DNA from 3 places in the Streptomyces sp. NBC_00005 genome. Region 2 is predicted to be linked to each of the others. Evidence: riboswitches for the same ligand, from Rfam matches in the RefSeq annotation. Region 2 holds a riboswitch; each other region holds the start of a gene.

Evidence for each region. A riboswitch is a leader RNA that binds a small molecule or an ion and turns the genes downstream of it on or off. The one in region 2 is predicted to bind thiamine pyrophosphate.
Region 1: linked by a shared signal. The riboswitch ahead of thiO (glycine oxidase ThiO) and the one ahead of OG303_RS15980 (thiamine ABC transporter substrate binding subunit) in region 2 are both predicted to bind thiamine pyrophosphate.
Region 3: linked by a shared signal. The riboswitch ahead of thiC (phosphomethylpyrimidine synthase ThiC) and the one ahead of OG303_RS15980 (thiamine ABC transporter substrate binding subunit) in region 2 are both predicted to bind thiamine pyrophosphate.

Annotation. Positions count from the first base shown of each region.
Region 1 is NZ_CP108316.1:7,794,095-7,799,952, reverse strand. Features, by position in the region: gene thiE (thiamine phosphate synthase) at 16-672, opposite strand; gene OG303_RS35745 (Rv2175c family DNA-binding protein) at 790-1,161, opposite strand; gene OG303_RS35740 (NAD(P)/FAD-dependent oxidoreductase) at 1,276-2,517, opposite strand; gene OG303_RS35735 (hypothetical protein) at 2,590-2,934, opposite strand; TPP riboswitch at 2,988-3,100, shown strand; gene thiO (glycine oxidase ThiO) at 3,097-4,251, shown strand; gene thiS (sulfur carrier protein ThiS) at 4,248-4,448, shown strand; gene OG303_RS35720 (thiazole synthase) at 4,452-5,246, shown strand; gene pknB (Stk1 family PASTA domain-containing Ser/Thr kinase) at 5,365-5,858, shown strand, end outside.
Region 2 is NZ_CP108316.1:3,505,145-3,511,002, reverse strand. Features, by position in the region: gene OG303_RS15995 (DUF6119 family protein) at 1-1,075, opposite strand, end outside; gene OG303_RS15990 (GNAT family N-acetyltransferase) at 1,392-1,907, shown strand; gene rlmN (23S rRNA (adenine(2503)-C(2))-methyltransferase RlmN) at 2,067-3,173, shown strand; TPP riboswitch at 3,197-3,304, shown strand; gene OG303_RS15980 (thiamine ABC transporter substrate binding subunit) at 3,405-4,481, shown strand; gene OG303_RS15975 (ABC transporter permease) at 4,535-5,858, shown strand, end outside.
Region 3 is NZ_CP108316.1:5,548,252-5,554,109, reverse strand. Features, by position in the region: gene OG303_RS25495 (metallophosphoesterase) at 1-32, shown strand, start outside; gene OG303_RS25490 (hypothetical protein) at 224-1,093, shown strand; gene thiC (phosphomethylpyrimidine synthase ThiC) at 1,253-3,055, opposite strand; TPP riboswitch at 3,048-3,237, opposite strand; gene OG303_RS25480 (YibE/F family protein) at 3,309-4,799, shown strand; gene OG303_RS25475 (SsgA family sporulation/cell division regulator) at 4,937-5,374, opposite strand; gene OG303_RS25470 (IclR family transcriptional regulator) at 5,473-5,858, opposite strand, start outside.

The sequences.
Region 1 (5,858 bases), 4.3 Mb from region 2:
CGGGCCCGGACTCCGCTAGGCGCTCCGCAGTCGCTTCGCGAACTCCGTCGCCGCCTCGCCCGGGTCGTCCGCCTCCGTGATCGCGCGGACGACCACCACCCGGCGGGCTCCGGCCTCGAGCACCTCGTCGAGGTTGCCCAGGTCGATGCCGCCGATGGCGAACCAGGGGCGGTCGGTGGCGAGGGCGGTGGTGTACCGGACCAGGTCGAGGCCGGGGGCGTGGCGGCCGGGCTTGGTGGGGGTCGGCCAGCACGGGCCGGTGCAGAAGTAGTCGACGCCCTCCTGGACGGCGGCCGCGGCCACCTCCGACTCGGCGTGCGTGGAGCGGCCCATGAGGACGTCGTCCCCGAGGATCGCGCGGGCCGCGGGCACCGGGAGGTCGCCCTGCCCGAGGTGGAGTACGTCGGCGCCGGCGGCGTGCGCGACGTCGGCTCGGTCGTTGACGGCGAGGAGCTTGCCGTGGCGGGCGCAGGCGTCGGCGAAGACCTTCAGGTGCTCCAGCTCCTCGGCGGCCTCCATGCCCTTGTCGCGCAGCTGCACTATGTCGACACCGCTCGCCAGGACCGCGTCCAGGAACTCGGGCAGATCGCCCTGTCGTCTGCGGGCGTCCGTGCAGAGGTAGACGCGGGCGTCGGCGAGCCGGGCTCGTGCGGTGGCGGCGGTGTCGGGCATGCGGATGTTCCCCCCGTGGTCGGTGGCGTACGGGCTGCGGCCCGCAGTGAACCACGGCCGTGGCCTGTGCGGACCCCGGCCCGTACGCCGGACGGTGTTCGGTTCAGCCGGGTCGGATCAGACGGCGAGCGCCTGGGCCCGGCGCTTCACCTCCGTGCCGCGATTCTCGCTGAGGGCCTGTGCGGGGGTACCGGGCAGGCTCTCGTCGGGGGTGAAGAGCCACTCGAGCATCTCTTCGTCGGAGAAGCCGTCGTCCCGCAGGAGCGTCAGGGTCCCGGACAGGCCCTTGACGACCTTCTGCTCGGCCCCGTCGATGAAGGCGGCGGGGACGTGCAGCGCGCGGTTCTCACCACGGCGTACGGCAATGAGCTGGCCCTCCTTGACCAGCTGCCGCACACGCGTCACCTCGACATCGAGCATCTCTGCGATGTCGGGGAGGGTGAGCCAGGCGGGGACGAGAGCATCGATCTTTGCGTCAATCTCGGTCACGGAATCAAGCCTGCCATCCCGCACTGACAGTCGGAAGCCAGGACCGCCCGACCTGCGGCTTTTCATTACGCCATGCCGCCTGTGGACGCCGTGGCCGCCTTCGGACGCCCGGATCTACGCCGTGGCCCCCTTCAAAGGCCTCGTCGGATCCGCCAGCAGCTCCGGGTCCATCGGCGTGCCCGCCTCGATCAGCCGCCTGCCCTGCGCCAGGTCCCTCGGCCTGCCCACCGCCAGCAGTCCGACCAGGCGGCCGTCGCGCAGCCAGCAGACGGACCAGGAGGGGCCCGACGGGTCGCCGCGCCACAGGGTCGTGTCGGCGGAGGCGTGGTGGCCGGCGTACTGGACGAAACGGCCGAACTGCTCGGACCAGAAGTACGGGACCGGGTCGTAGACGGCCAGGGGCTCGCCGGTGGCCTCGCCGATGATGTTGGTGGCCACCGTGCGCGGACCCTGGAGGGCGTTGTCCCAGTGGTGGACGAGCAGGCGCTCGCCATACCGTCCCGAGGGGAAGGAGGCGCAGTCGCCGACGGCGTAGACGTCGGGTGCCGAGGTGCGCAGGTGGGCGTCGGCCACGACCTCGCGGTGCGCGCCGAGCTCGATGCCGGCGCCGGTCAGCCAGGCCGTGGCGGGGCGCGCGCCGATCCCGACCACGACGGCGCCCGCGGGCAGCCGCGAGCCGTCGTCGAGGACGACCTCGCCCGGCTCGATGCGCTCCACGCGTGCGTGCGTACGCAGCGCGGCACCGGAGTCGGCGTACCAGGCGGCCATCGGCGCGGCCACCTCGGCGGGCAGTGCGCCCGCGAGCGGCCGGTCCGCTGCCTCGACGACCGTCACCGCGCAGCCCGCCTCGCGCGCCGCCGTGGCGAACTCCGCGCCGATCCAGCCCGCGCCGACGACCACGATGTCGTGCTGCCGGGCGAGCACGGGCCGCAGCCGCTCGGCGTCGTCCAGGGTGCGCAGCAGATGCACGCCGGGCACGCCCTCCGCGCCGGGCAGCCGGATCGGCTCGGCTCCGGTGGCGAGGACCAGGACGTCGTAGGGGACGGGCCCGGCCTCGGTGTCCAGCTCGTGCTCGCCGGGGCGCACGCCCAGCACCTCGCGCCCCAGCTGCAGTTCGATGCCGAGCGCCTCGAAGTCGACGTCGAAGGCGGAGCCCTCTGACTTGCCGAGCAGGACCGCCTTGGACAGCGGCGGCCGGTCGTACGGCTGGTGGGGCTCGGCGCCGATCAGCGTCACGGTGCCGGTGAAACCCTGCTCCCGCAGGGCGACCGCGGTCTGCACGCCGGCCATGCCTGCGCCCACGACGACCACGCGCCGCGGCTGCGACGTGCCCGATTCCCGCGTCTGCTCGCTCACCTGATCACCATAGACAACTGACAGATTGTCAGTCAGGACTCGTGCGCCGTGACATGCTGCACAACGGCCTGTTCAGACGTCGGCGACCTGTTCCACCACACTGGTCCCGCTGCCGGGCTGCGACTCCCACTCCCACGTCTCCTCGAGCCGCACCCGCCCGTCGGGCAACTCCGTCACCGTCGACACGCAGTGCCCCGAGGACGTCGTCCCGTCGTGCTTGAGCTGGACGTACCGGAAGTCCAGCCGGTCACCGGCCCGAGTACCCACCAGATGGCCGCGTACTACATCGCCGCCCGCGTACTCGGCCCAGATCTCGCCGTCCTTCTCGTGGTACGTGAACCGGGTGCGCGTACCCACCTGACCTGGGGCCTGGTCGGCGAGGGGCGCGAGGACGAGGCCGTCCAGCGAGCGGGGCATGGCGGGAGGCTCCCTTACAGAGGCGCGGAGCGGCGGGCTAGGGTGGCCAACGTACAAGCACTCGCGGGAGCCCGGACGCACCGGGCTGAGAGGGAGGCTGGCGGCCTCCGACCGTACGAACCTGATCCGGGTCATGCCGGCGAAGGGAGGGGTTGGACGCCCATGTCGTCACGTACGTCAGACGTCCTCGTCATCGGGGGCGGAATCATCGGCCTGGTCACGGCTTGGCGGGCCGCGCAGCGCGGGTTGGCCACGGCCGTCGTGGACCCGGAGCCGGGCGGCGGGGCCGCCCAGGTGGCCGCCGGGATGCTGGCCGCGGTCACGGAGCTGCACTACGGCGAGCAGACGCTGCTCGGCCTGAACCTCGCCTCGGCCCGCCGCTATCCGGACTTCGCGGCCGAGCTCACCGACCTCACCGGTCACGACCTCGGCTACCGCCAGTGCGGCACACTCGCCGTCGCCCTGGACGCCGACGACCGCGCCCATCTGCGCGAACTGCACGCCCTGCAGCGGCAGTCGGGCCTGGAGTCCGAGTGGCTGTCCGGGCGCGACTGCCGGCGCCTGGAGCCGATGCTCGCGCCGGGCGTGCGCGGCGGGCTCCGGGTGGACGGCGACCACCAGATCGACCCGCGGCGGCTGGCACGCGCGCTGGTGGCCGCGTGCGAGCGGGCCGGGGTGGTCTTCCACCGGGTGTGGGCCGAGCGCCTGCGCGTCGTACGGGACCGGGCCGCCGGCGTCACGACCGCGGACGGCACCGAGCTGAGCGCCGCCCAGGTCGTGCTGGCCGCCGGCAGCCTCAGCGGGCGGCTCGCGGGCGTGCCGGACGAGGTACTGCCGCCCGTGCGGCCGGTGAAGGGGCAGGTGCTGCGGCTGACCGTGCCGAAGCGCTACGCGCCGTTCCTGAGCCGCACCGTGCGCGCCGTCGTCCGCGGCAGCCAGGTCTACCTGGTGCCGCGGGAGAACGGCGAGCTGGTGATCGGCGCGACCAGCGAGGAGCTGGGCTGGGACACGACGGTGACCGCGGGCGGGGTGTACGAGCTGCTGCGCGACGCGCACGAGCTGGTCCCCGGGATCACGGAACTGCCGCTGACGGAGACGCGCGCGGGGCTGCGTCCCGGCTCCCCCGACAACGCGCCGCTGCTCGGCCCCACGGAACTCCCCGGACTCCTGCTGGCCACCGGCCACTACCGCAACGGCGTGCTGCTCACGCCGGTCACCGGCGACGCGCTGGCGCAGGTCCTGGCCACCGGTGAACTCCCGGACGAGGCGCGCCCGTTCACCCCCAGGCGTTTCGCTCTCCTGGAGCAGCCCGCATGAACATCTCCGTCAACGGAGAGTCACGGGAGTTCGCTCCCGGAACGGCTCTCGACACCGTCGTGCGCACGCTGACCCCGGCCCCTGCCGGAGTCGCCGCCGCCCTGAACGAAACCGTCGTCCCGCGCGCGCAGTGGCCGTCGACCTCCCTCTCCGAGGGGGACCGCGTCGAGGTCCTCACCGCCGTCCAAGGAGGCTGACCCATGGCCGACGACCCCTTTGTCATCGGCGGTACGTCCTTCACGTCCCGCCTGATCATGGGCACCGGCGGTGCCCCCAGCCTGGAGGTGCTGGAGCGGGCGCTGGTGGCGTCCGGCACGGAGCTGACGACGGTCGCGATGCGGCGCGTGAACCCCTCGGTGCACGGCTCGGTGCTGTCCGTCCTGGACAAGCTCGGCATCCAGGTGCTGCCGAACACAGCGGGCTGCTTCACCGCCGGGGAGGCCGTCCTCACCGCCCGCCTCGCGCGCGAGGCGCTCGGCACCGAACTGATCAAACTTGAGGTCATCGCCGACGAGCGCACCCTGCTGCCCGACCCGATCGAGCTGCTGGACGCTGCCGAGACCCTGGTCGACGACGGCTTCACTGTGCTGCCGTACACGAACGACGATCCCGTTCTCGCCCGGAAGCTGGAGGACGTCGGCTGTGCGGCGATCATGCCGCTCGGTTCGCCGATCGGCTCCGGGCTCGGGATCCGCAACCCGCACAACTTCCAGCTGATCACCGAGCACGCGCGTGTGCCGGTGATCCTGGACGCGGGCGCCGGTACGGCGTCGGACGCGGCGCTCGCGATGGAGCTGGGATGCGCGGGTGTGATGCTGGCCTCGGCCGTGACGCGGGCGCAGGAGCCGCAGCTGATGGCCGAGGCCATGAAGCACGCGGTGGAGGCGGGGCGGCTGGCGCGGCTCGCGGGGCGGATTCCGCGGCGGCATTTCGCGGCGGCGTCCTCTCCGGCGGAGGGGCTGGCGCGACTGGATCCGGAGCGGCCCGCGTTCTGAACGGGCGTTCGATACTGGCCGGAATTCGGTGCGATGTCCGTCACAGCTCGGCTGCAGTCCCGCCCCGATCCGGCGTGATCCGGCAGCCCTGTCAGTCACGGCTCGTACACTCACCTGCGTGGATACGACCCTTCAGGACCCTCTGGTCGGGCAGGTGCTCGACGGGCGCTATCACGTGGAAGCGCGGATCGCGGTCGGCGGGATGGCCACGGTCTACCGGGCCCTGGACACCCGCCTCGACCGGGTGCTCGCGCTCAAGGTGATGCACCCCTCGCTCGCGGCCGACGGCACCTTCGTCGAGCGCTTCATCCGGGAGGCGAAGTCGGTCGCCCGGCTGGCGCACCCGAACGTGGTGCAGGTCTTCGACCAGGGCACCGACGGGTCGTACGTGTATCTCGCCATGGAGTACGTCGCCGGGTGCACCCTGCGCGACGTGCTGCGCGAGCGCGGGGCGCTGCAGCCGCGCGCCGCCCTGGACATCCTGGAGCCGGTGCTCGCCGCGCTCGGTGCCGCGCACCGTGCCGGGTTCGTGCACCGGGACATGAAGCCGGAGAACGTGCTGATAGGAGACGACGGCCGGGTCAAGGTCGCCGACTTCGGGCTCGTCCGGTC
Region 2 (5,858 bases):
CGTCTAGTCCTGCCTCAAACGCTAGCCACTTGTGTGCCTTGATTTGTCTACTGACCTTGTCTCGACCATCAGCGTCAGAGCACATCTGAATGTAGCCAGATCGCAGGGCGTCCATCCGCTCACCAAGAGGAAGGGATTCAACACGTTCCAAAACATCTGCGATGTTCAGCTCTTCGAGAACCTCGAAGCGCTCCGAGGCAATCTTGATGCGATACGAATTCGTCGCATGTTCATGCTCTTCGCACTCTGCGGGGAGGGTCAAAGCCAAGGGTCCTCGGTCTGCGGAGCTCAGCGCTTGCGACAGTTTGGTTTCGAGTTTGCTGACCTGCTTATTGCTCGATTTGAGCGATCGAATCTGGTCAATAAATCCCAACTCGGGAACGGGTGAAGAAGTTTGGGTGATTCTCGTTATCTCGTGTAGGTCTCCGATGAGGTCCGCAGGCTTTACGCCCAGTGGTATTTTTAGAGAGTCGGCGGCGGCTATGCCGACCTTCTTTGGTTTTTCCCTATTGAAAGTCATTGACGCTTTTTCGAGGGTACCCGCGAGTCGACTGACGATTTCTCCATAGGACTCGATCCCGAACCCTCGAATCGACTGTCCTCCAGGTACGGTGCTACGGTCCACTCTCGCTCGACTGTCAAGAATGTTGCGTGTCACCTGTCGAATAAGCTTCGGCTCAATGGATCGAATTGAGAACGAAAGTCCAAATCCGGGATCTATTCGAGACGGGTCGATGAGTAGGTGCCCCATGCCGAAGGTTAGGGCATATGGCCCTCCGGATACTCCTATCATGATGGCCCCGGCTGCGGCGCGGTTTGATATTTTCGCATCTTTTCCTGTAAGGGATTTGAAGGCGGTACTCCAGTCTGTCCGGTCCTTCTTGCCTACGATTCCCCAAATCGCTATGGCGGGAACTCCATCGATTTCAGTCGATTCGACGGTGAAGTCCTCATGGCTCGCGTAGTAATCGGCGAGCGCTTCTCGAAGTCCGGCGCCAGTGGACTCCGTATCGATGAGTCGGTACAGAGTGGAGCGCCTTGCTTTGCTTTTCGAGTCACCTGTTGCATCGACCATGGGTCCCCACCCCTCGAATCTGATGGCCAGAATCAGAGATCGTACATTTAAGGTCATGACATGACACTCGAACAAGCGAATCGAACTAAATGTGTTCAGTGGCCAGTCGTCTGGAGGCCCCTAATGCGTCAGGCTTGGGCGCTCTGGTGTCGGGTTGTGGAAGGCCCTACCGTGGCTGCACATGGGGAGGGTTAAGAAGAACAAGCCGCGCCGTAGACGGGGCAGCACTCTTGAAGCGCAAGCGTCGGGATCTGCGTACGTCTGCGAGGTCGAAGGGGTTGCGATCAGGCAGGCGCGCCGTGGTGAGGGACAGCGAGTGTTGGATCTGCTTTCGGCGATTGACACCGACTATGACGATCTCGACTATGCGGCACAGCACATTGATGCGGGTACCTATGGCACGTCTGGAGCGGGTCTACGCCGGGCGCTAGTCGCCGAAGCGGAAGAGGATGCTCAGCTCGTCGGTGCGCTCCTCGCCTTGCCGCCTGGCAGTCTCTTGCGCCGGTTACAGGCGGCGGAGGCCCCACGGCCGGTGGTGGCCGGCGTAGCTCGCTCTATCGCGAAACTCAAGGCCGTCGCCGTTGCTCCCCAGCGGCGGGGCGACAGGATCGGTGAGGCGCTGGTGAGGGCTTTCGTCGATGAGTACGGCGCCGCTGACTACGGCGTCCTGTACGCCCAGGTAGACATCGACAAACCGGCCCTCGCTCGCTGGTACGGCCGACTTGGGTTCGAAGCTCTGGGTGCCGGTGCGCCGCTCCGGCTTGATCCGCACGGGCAGGTCGCGATCTATCCTCTCAATGGTGAGCAACTTGTGGTGCTGGACCTGAGCTAGGCCAGCCACCTGCATCGACGTAGCCGCAGGGTGCGAGCCTTCGGGCCGTCACTGGGCCGTCCGAGGAGGGCCCACGACGACCAGAGACGACCGTCAACGACCACAACGCACGGCTCGCGCCCCTGGTCACACCATTTGATCTGCGACACTGGTACGGCTATGCCTAAGCCCGGAGAACTCACTTTCGTTGCCCCCCGCGGAGCCAAGAAGCCGCCGCGGCACCTTGCCGATCTCACCCCTGCCGAGCGCAAGGAAGCGGTGGCCGAGATCGGCGAGAAGCCGTTTCGTGCCAAGCAGCTCTCGCAGCACTACTTCGCGCGGTACGCGCACGACCCGGCGGAGTGGACCGACATCCCGGCCGGTTCGCGCGGCAAGTTGCAGGACGCGCTGCTGCCCGAGCTGATGACCGTCGTACGGCATCTGTCGACCGACCAGGGGACGACGAGGAAGACCTTGTGGCGGCTCTTCGACGGCACGCTCGTCGAGTCCGTGCTGATGCGCTACCCGGACCGGGTGACCATGTGCATCAGCTCGCAGGCGGGGTGCGGGATGAACTGCCCGTTCTGTGCGACCGGGCAGGCGGGGCTCGACCGGAATCTGTCGACCGCCGAGATCGTGCATCAGATCGTGGACGGGATGCGGGCTCTGCGGGACGGGGAGGTGCCCGGCGGGCCGGCGCGGCTGTCCAACATCGTCTTCATGGGGATGGGTGAGCCGCTCGCCAACTACAAGCGGGTCGTCGGAGCTGTTCGGGCGCTCACCGACCCTGCCCCGGACGGGCTCGGGCTGTCGCAGCGCGGCATCACCGTGTCGACCGTCGGGCTCGTCCCGGCGATCCACCGGTTCGCCGACGAGGGCTTCAAGTGCCGGCTCGCCATCTCGCTGCACGCTCCCGACGACGAGCTGCGTGACACCCTCGTCCCCGTGAACACGCGGTGGAAGGTGCGCGAGGTTCTCGACGCCGGGTTCGAGTACGTCGAGAAGAGCGGACGCCGGCTGTCCATCGAGTACGCCCTCATTCGCGACATCAACGACCAGGCCTGGCGCGGTGACCGGCTCGGGCGGCTGCTCAAGGGCAAGCCCGTGCACGTCAACCTCATCCCGCTGAACCCGACGCCCGGGTCGAAGTGGACGGCGTCCCGGCCCGAGGACGAGAAGGCGTTCGTCGAGGCCATCGCCGCGCACGGTGTGCCGGTGACGGTTCGGGACACCCGTGGTCAGGAGATCGACGGGGCCTGCGGTCAGCTCGCGGCCACCGAGCGGTAATCTGAGCCCGTACGTACATCTTCATATTCCGACAGGGGAGCGCCACAGCGCTGAGAGTGCGGCAATCGGGCCGCAGACCCTCTGAACCTTGCCCAGGTCATTCTGGGTAGGAAGTTCGGTCTTCACTCGAGCTGTTGCGCCCTGCCCGGGAGCCGGTGGAATCCTCCGGCGGTCCCGGGCAGGGCCGCGTCTCTTCCTGGTCAGCCAGGAGGAAATTCAGTGCACACCAACATGCACACCAAGGCGTTCGTGGCCGCCGCGGTCGGCCTCGGCCTGATCACGCTGTCCGCGTGCGGGTCGTCGTCCGGCAGCGAGGGCTCCGGGAACTCCAAGACCGTCACGCTCGTCAGTCACGACTCGTGGGCCGTCTCGAAGAGCGTCCTCGCCGACTTCGAGAAGCAGTCCGGCTACAAGGTCCACGTCCTCAAGGACGGCGACGCCGGGCAGGCCGTCAACAAGGCCATCCTCACCAAGGACAACCCGCAGGGCGACGTCTTCTTCGGCGTCGACAACACCCTGCTCTCGCGGGCGCTCGACAACGGTCTCTTCCAGTCGTACGAGGCCAAGGGCGCCGCCGGCATCAAGGCCCAGTACCGGGTCGACCAGACCAAGCACCGGGTCACGCCGATCGACTCCGGCGACATCTGCGTCAACTACGACAAGGCCTACTTCAGCAAGCACAAGCTGGCCCCGCCGGCCTCCTTCGACGACCTGATCAAGCCCGCGTACAAGAACCTCCTCGTCACCGAGAACGCCTCCACCTCCTCGCCCGGCCTCGGCTTCCTGCTCGGCACCGCCGCCAAGTACGGCAACGACGGATGGCAGGGCTACTGGAAGAAGCTCAAGGCGAACGGGGTCAAGGTCGTCGACGGCTGGGAGCAGGCGTACAACGAGGAGTTCTCCGGGTCCGCCGGCGGCAAGAAGGCCAAGGCCGACCGGCCGCTCGTCGTCTCGTACGCCTCCTCGCCGCCCGCCGAGGTCATCTACGCCGACCCGAAGCCGAAGACCGCGCCGACCGGGGTGTCGTACGGGACCTGCTTCCGGCAGATCGAGTACGCCGGACTGCTCAGCAACGCCAAGAACAGCAAGGGTGGCAAGGCCTTCATCGACTTCCTGGTCGGCAAGGAGTTCCAGGAGGACATGCCGCTGAACATGTTCGTCTACCCGGTCATCGAGGGGGCGACGGTGCCCAAGGAGTTCACCGAGTACGGGCCCGCCGCGAAGGACCCCGAGATCATGGCCCCGACCAAGATCGCCGCCAACCGTGACCAGTGGGTCAAGTCGTGGACCTCGCTCGTACTGAAGTAACCGACGCGGCCGTCCACAAGGACCGGGCGGGGAGCGCGGCGCGGCTCGGGCTCATGGCCGTGCCCGTCGCGTTCTTCGCGGTGTTCTTCGCCTGGCCCGTCGCCGCGATCGTGGCGCGCGGGCTCAAGGTCGACGGGGCCTGGCGGTTCGGCCGGATCGTGGACGTCGTCACGCAGTCCGACATCCGGCACGTCCTGTGGTTCACCACCTGGCAGGCGCTCGCGTCCACCGCGCTCACGCTGCTGATCGCCCTGCCGGGCGCGTACGTCTTCGCGCGCCTCGACTTCCCGGGCAAGCAGGTGCTGCGGGCCGTCGTCACCGTCCCGTTCGTCCTGCCGACGGTCGTCGTCGGTACGGCGTTCCTGGCGCTCGTCGGGCGCGGGGGACTGCTCGACGAGCTGTGGGGCGTGCGGCTGGACACCACCGTCTGGGCCATCCTGCTCGCGCACGTCTTCTTCAACTACGCCGTCGTCGTACGGACCGTCGGCGGGCTGTGGGGGCAGCTCGATCCGCGTCAGGAGGAGGCGGCGCGGATGCTCGGCGCGTCGTCGCTCCAGGCCTGGCGGAGGGTGACGCTGCCCGCCCTCGCGCCCGCCGTCGCCGCGGCCGCTCTCATGGTCTTCCTCTTCACCTTCACCTCCTTCGGCGTGGTGCAGATCCTCGGCGGTCCCACCTTCTCCACGCTCGAAGTGGAGATCTACCGGCAGACGTCCGAGATCTTCGACCTCTCCACGGCCGCGGTGCTCACGATCGTCCAGTTCGTGGCGGTGGGCGTGATCCTCGCCGTGCACGCGTGGACGGTACGGCGGCGGGAGACGGCCCTGCGGCTGGTGGACGCGAACGTCACGGCCCGGCGGCCGCGCGGGGCCGGGCAGTGGGCGCTGCTGGCCGGGGTCCTGGCCATGATCGCCGTCCTGCTCGTCCTGCCGCTGGCCGTGCTGGTGCAACGGTCGCTCGGCGCCCCCGACTTCGGCTACTACCGTGCGTTGACCAGCGAGGACGGCGGGACCTTCCTCGTCCCGCCGATCGAGGCGATCGGCAACTCGCTGCAGTACGCCCTCGTCGCCACCGCCATCGCCGTGCTGGTCGGCGGTCTCGCCGCCGCGGCCCTCACCCGCCGGGACGCGGGCCGGCTGGTCCGCGGCTTCGACGCGCTGCTGATGCTGCCGCTGGGCGTCTCCGCCGTGACCGTCGGCTTCGGGTTCCTGATCGCGCTGGACGAGCCGCCGCTCGACCTGCGCAGTTCGTGGATCCTGGTGCCGCTCGCGCAGGCGCTGGTGGGCGTCCCCTTCGTCGTACGGACCATGCTGCCCGTGCTGCGGGCCGTGGACGCGCGGTTGCGGGAGGCCGCGGCCGTGCTCGGGGCGTCGCCGTGGC
Region 3 (5,858 bases), 2.0 Mb from region 2:
TGCTGGTCCAGCAACTTCCCCTGGATATCTGAACGTTCACAGGGCAGGCGCCCCCACGGAGGAATCGCGATAAACGGCGCAGGCCAGGGCCCAATTTATGGAAACCCCCTGTCACCGTGTGCCGTCACCGCTCTACCATCGGCTTATCCGTAGCAGGCTCCCCTCCGTTTCTGCCCGACGGCTCGTTGGCATGCGAGCCCCAAGCCCTACGGAGCATCGGGGGATGCACATGAACAGCGTTCCGCAGCACCTGCTGAGCGAGGACCGCCAGGAGTACGAGCGGGTCCTCGATGAGGCGCTGCGCTCCGCCCCAAACCGCCCGGAACTGGCCGCTGTCGGACAGCGGCTCAATCCCGAACAGCTGCGCACCATGGCGCTGAACGCCACCGCGATCATCACGGTGGCCGCGGCGGCCGAGTACCAGCACTACGTGAAGGTTCGCGAGGAACTGCGCCAGCCGGCGTCGTCCACCCCACCGTCCACCCGCGAATCCGGCTCAGCGGAGCCGGGCGTGGGCGCGTTGGGGCTCGCCACCACCCTCGGCGAGGCCGCCGAGCCGGCCGGCGCGGGCGCCGTCGCCGTCGTCGCGGTCCTCGCCCCTGTCCTCGCCGGAACCGCCGCGATGATCTTCCTGCTGGTGGGCTACATCCTCAAGATGCTCAACCCCGAACCGGCGTTCGCCCAGACCATGCTGACCGCCGGATGGGTGTTCGGCGCCATGACCGCGGCCGCGATCCTCGTGGCCGGTGTCGGGCTGCTGCTGACCGCCCTGCGCAACAGGCCCTCGCTCGAGAGCGGACCGTACGCCGAACTGAGCAGGGAAGTGGCCCAGGCCCGGGAAGACTGGCGCGAAGCACTCCTGGAGCGCGGCGTCATGCCGTTCCTTCGAGAGGCACTCGCCGACCCAGGCACCGCCGCGGCACTGCACAGCACGACACCGTCGACGCCGACCAGCCGCATGCCACATCTCGGCTACGGCCGCCCGGGCTTCAGCAGCCCGGGAGACGGTCCGGCCCCCGGCTCACGCCCGAGCTTCAGCAGCCCGGACTACACCAGCCCGGACTTCGGAGGCCCGGACCACCAGCCGGAGTGACCGTCGGCTTGCGCCCTCCGCATCAGAAGGGCCCGCCAAGGTCCGCCGGGGGAGCGCAAGCCGAACACCGACCCGCCCGGACGGCTCCGCCCTACGGCAACGCACGCCGAAGAGCGGGACCGTCTTCTACGTCGAGAGAGCCACTCGCACCGGCGTGGGTCAATCCGCGATCGGCAGATACACCCTGTTGCCGGCCGCCGCGAACTCCTTCGACTTCTCGGCCATGCCCTCCTCGATCTCCGCCCTGCTTCCGCCGTGCTCACGGCGGATGTCGTGGGAGATCTTCATCGAGCAGAACTTCGGACCGCACATCGAGCAGAAGTGGGCGGTCTTGGCCGGCTCCGCCGGGAGGGTCTCGTCGTGGAACTCCCGTGCCGTGTCCGGGTCCAGGGCGAGGTTGAACTGGTCCTCCCACCGGAACTCGAAGCGGGCGTCGGACAGGGCGTCGTCCCAGTCCTGCGCACCGGGATGCCCCTTGGCGAGGTCGGCTGCGTGGGCGGCGATCTTGTAGGTGATGACGCCGGTCTTGACGTCGTCTCGGTTGGGCAGGCCCAGGTGTTCCTTGGGCGTGACGTAGCAGAGCATGGCCGTGCCCCACCAGGCGATCATCGCGGCACCGATGCCGGAGGTGATGTGGTCGTACGCCGGCGCGACGTCCGTCGTCAGCGGGCCGAGCGTATAGAACGGAGCTTCATCGCAGATCTCCTGCTGAAGGTCGATGTTCTCCTTGATCTTGTGCATCGGGACGTGTCCCGGGCCCTCGATCATGGTCTGTACGTTGAAACGCTTCGCGATCCGGTTGAGTTCCCCGAGCGTGCGCAACTCCGCGAACTGGGCCTCGTCGTTGGCGTCCGCGATCGAGCCCGGCCGCAGACCGTCGCCCAGCGAGTAGGTGACGTCGTAGGCCGCGAGGATCTCGCAGAGTTCCTCGAAGTTCTCGTACAGGAACGACTCCTTGTGGTGCGCGAGGCACCACGCGGCCATGATCGAGCCGCCGCGCGAGACGATGCCGGTCTTGCGGTTCGCGGTGAGCGGGACGTACGGCAGGCGGACGCCCGCATGGACCGTCATGTAGTCCACGCCCTGCTCGGCCTGTTCGATGACGGTGTCCTTGTAGATCTCCCAGGTCAGCTCCTCGGCGCGGCCGTCCACCTTCTCCAGAGCCTGATAGAGCGGCACCGTGCCGATGGGAACGGGGGAGTTGCGCAGCACCCATTCACGCGTGGTGTGGATGTTGCGACCGGTGGACAGGTCCATGACCGTGTCGGCGCCCCAGCGGGTCGCCCAGGTCATCTTCTCGACCTCCTCCTCGATGGAGGACGTCACCGCGGAGTTGCCGATGTTGGCGTTGACCTTCACCAGGAACCGCTTGCCGATGATCATCGGCTCGATCTCGGGGTGGTTGACGTTGGCCGGCAGTACCGCGCGGCCCGCCGCAATCTCCTCGCGAACGACCTCGGGCGACACGTTCTCCCGGATGGCCACGTACTCCATCTCCGGTGTGATCTCCCCGCGGCGGGCGTACGCGAGCTGTGTGACCGCCTTGCCGTCACGGCTGCGACGCGGCAGACGCGGCCGCCCCGGGAAGACCGCGTCGAGGTTGCGCAGACCGCCTCGCGGAGAGGTGTGCTTGATCCCGTCGTCCTCGGGACGGGCGGGACGGCCCGCGTACTCCTCGGTGTCGCCGCGGGCGATGATCCAGTTCTCGCGCAGCGGGGCGAGGCCCCGGCGGACGTCGGTGTCGGTGAGCGGATCGGTGTACGGGCCCGAGGTGTCGTACAGCGTGACCGACTGCCCGTTGGTGAGGTGCACCTGGCGGACCGGCACCCGCAGATCGGGGCGCGAGCCCTCGACGTACGCCTTGTGCCAGCCGATGGACTTCCCGGCCTCCTGCGACGTTTCGCCCCGAAGGGGCGGTTCGTCCTGGCTGGAGGCAGGCGTGCGTGCGTCCTTGTTGGTCATGAGACCTACTCCCTACGCCGGCATTACCCGGTAACAGGTTCGGCGGTCGACGCAGCGATTTCCGTCTGTCGACGTTTCGTGTGGAACATCACTCGACTTCGGTGATGTTCCACGTGAAACATCGCTGGGACGGAGGTCAGCGCCCTCTCAGCCCGGTGCTCCGAGCTCCCGCGTGTGCAAAGGTGCCTCCACGCTAGCGTCAATTCGGGCGCGCTGAACAGAGGGCCCCTGTCGTTCTTGCGATGATCGGGCGGTGACCACGACACATCAGCCCCCGTACCCACCCCCGGAGCCGCCCTACGGGCACGGCTCCGGAAACGGCAACGGCCCTGGGCCCCGTGCCGGGCACAACCATGCGCCGGGGGCCGACGGCGGACATGATCACGGGCCTGGAGCCGGTGGCGGACATGGGCACGACCCCGGTTCCGGTGGCGGGCACGGTCACTCGCACAGCCACGGTCCGGCAGCCCCTGTCTCCAAGCACCTGCGCAAGGTCATCGCGGCGATCCTCATCCCATTCACCGCGGCCGTGGTGGTCGGGCTCGTGGTGCTGTGGCCCGGTGGTGCCCCGCCGCACCAGCGCACCGGCGTGGGATTCGACCGGCAGACCCAGCAGGCGACGGTCACCAAGGTCGTGAGCGTGAGCTGCAAGTCGGTGAACGCCTCGGGCGAGACCCCGACGGGCGACACCTCCACATCCGAGGGCTCCTCCGCCGAGCAGCAGGCGAAGGGCACCTGCAAGAAGGCGACGATCCGCGTCGACACGGGCAAGGACAAGGGCCGTACGTTCACGGAGATCGTGCAGCCGGACCAGTCGCGGCAGTTGCACGAGGGTGAGAAGGTCGTGGCCGCCTACGAGCCCTCGGCGCCCAAGGACCTGCAGTACTCGGTCGCCGATGTGAACCGCAGGTTGCCGATGGCGCTGCTGGCCGGCATCTTCGCGCTCGCCGTCGTGGTGGTGGGCCGGCTGCGCGGCCTCATGGCGCTGGTCGCTCTGGCCGTCAGTTTCATGGTGCTGACCTTCTTCATCCTGCCCGCGATCCTGCAGGGCTCGAACCCGCTGCTCGTGGCGGTGATCGGGTCGAGTGCCATCATGCTGATCGCCCTCTACATGTGCCACGGCCTGTCGGCCCGTACGTCCGTGGCGGTGCTGGGCACACTGCTGTCGCTCGTGCTGATCGGGCTGCTCGGCTCCGAGTTCATCGGCTGGGCCGCACTGACCGGCAACACGGACGACAACACCGGCCTGATCCACGGCCTGTACCCGTCGATCGACATGAGCGGTCTGCTGCTCGCGGGCGTCATCATCGGTTCGCTCGGTGTCCTCGACGACGTGACGGTCACCCAGACGTCGGCGGTCTGGGAGCTGCACGAGGCCAATCCGTCGATGGGCTGGCGGGGGCTGTACCGGGCGGGCATCCGCATCGGCCGCGACCACATCGCGTCCGTCGTCAACACGCTCGTCCTCGCCTACGCGGGCGCCGCGCTGCCCTTGCTGTTGCTCTTCTCCATCGCGCAGAGCGGTGTGGGGACGGTCGCCAACAGCGAGCTGGTGGCGGAGGAGATCGTGCGCACGCTGGTGGGCTCGATCGGCCTGGTCGCCTCGGTACCGGTCACGACGCTGCTCGCGGCGCTGGTGGTCGCGGCCGACCGTCCGGGACCGGAACCGGCGATGGCGACAGCGACGGTGGGCGCAGCACCTGCTCCGGCGCGCACGGGCCGGGGGCGCCGCCGCAAGCGTTGAGGCGAGCGGCTCCTCCGGCACGAGCGAACAGAACCTCCGGGCAGTCTCAGGGTCCTGTCCCCGCCTGCCCGTCGGGAGGCGTCACCGCACCCTCCACGCCCCACGCAGAAGCGTTCCGCCGCTCCCGGCCGCCCGCTTCAGCCCGCGCTCTGCTCCTCCGCCAGGATGCGGTCCAGCGCCTCGTCGAGGTGGGCGTCGAAGTCGCCGCGGGAGCACTCCTGGCCGAGCGGCACCAGCTTGTCGGTGCGGTCGAGGAAGGCGATGAGCGGCGCCGTCGACGAACGGAACAGCGCCTGGTCGCGGCCGACCTGAAGCCGGATCAGGACCTCGGCCAACGAGTCCGGTTCGGCGGGCGCCACGCGCACATCGCCCTCGCCGCACGGCCGTCCCACCCCGTCGATGAGCAGCTCGCGACCGAACGCCCAGGTCACCGGTGTGTCACCGGGCAGGTGGAAGGTCAGCCGTACCGCATAGGGATCACACGTCTCGTAACGCAGCTCCACCGGGATGCGGAAGGAAAGCTCCTCGGACACGAGAAAGCTCATCATGACCTCTGCCTGTACGGACTCGCGCATCGCCTACCCCGTCGTGTGAAGCCGACTGGCTGGGAATGATCCCCTGACACTGGTGGCATCTTGCTGAAAGTACACGGCAGATCACAAGGAGTGAGTTTTCAGATACTGATAGAGAGCGCGAGTGACCCCAGCAGTCGCCCGATTTCGCTCTGCAGCTGCTGGGCCGCGGACGCCAGACGCTCGGCCTGATGAGCAGGCAGAGAGATGGCCATCGTCGCGGCCGTCGTACCCACTGTGATCGGAATCGCCGCGCAGACCGTCCCCAGCGCGTACTCCTGCCGCTCCGTCACCGGCTCCATCCGCCGCATCCGCTCGAGCCGCCGGAGCAGGGTGTGGTTGTCACGCACGGTGTACGGGGTGATCGACTGCACGGGGTAGCGGTCGAGATGGTCGCGGCGGGCGTCGTCGTCGAGCTGGGAGAGCAGGCACTGACCGATCGCATGCGCGTGCGCGGTCTCGCGGAAGTCGGCCCACTCCTCGACCG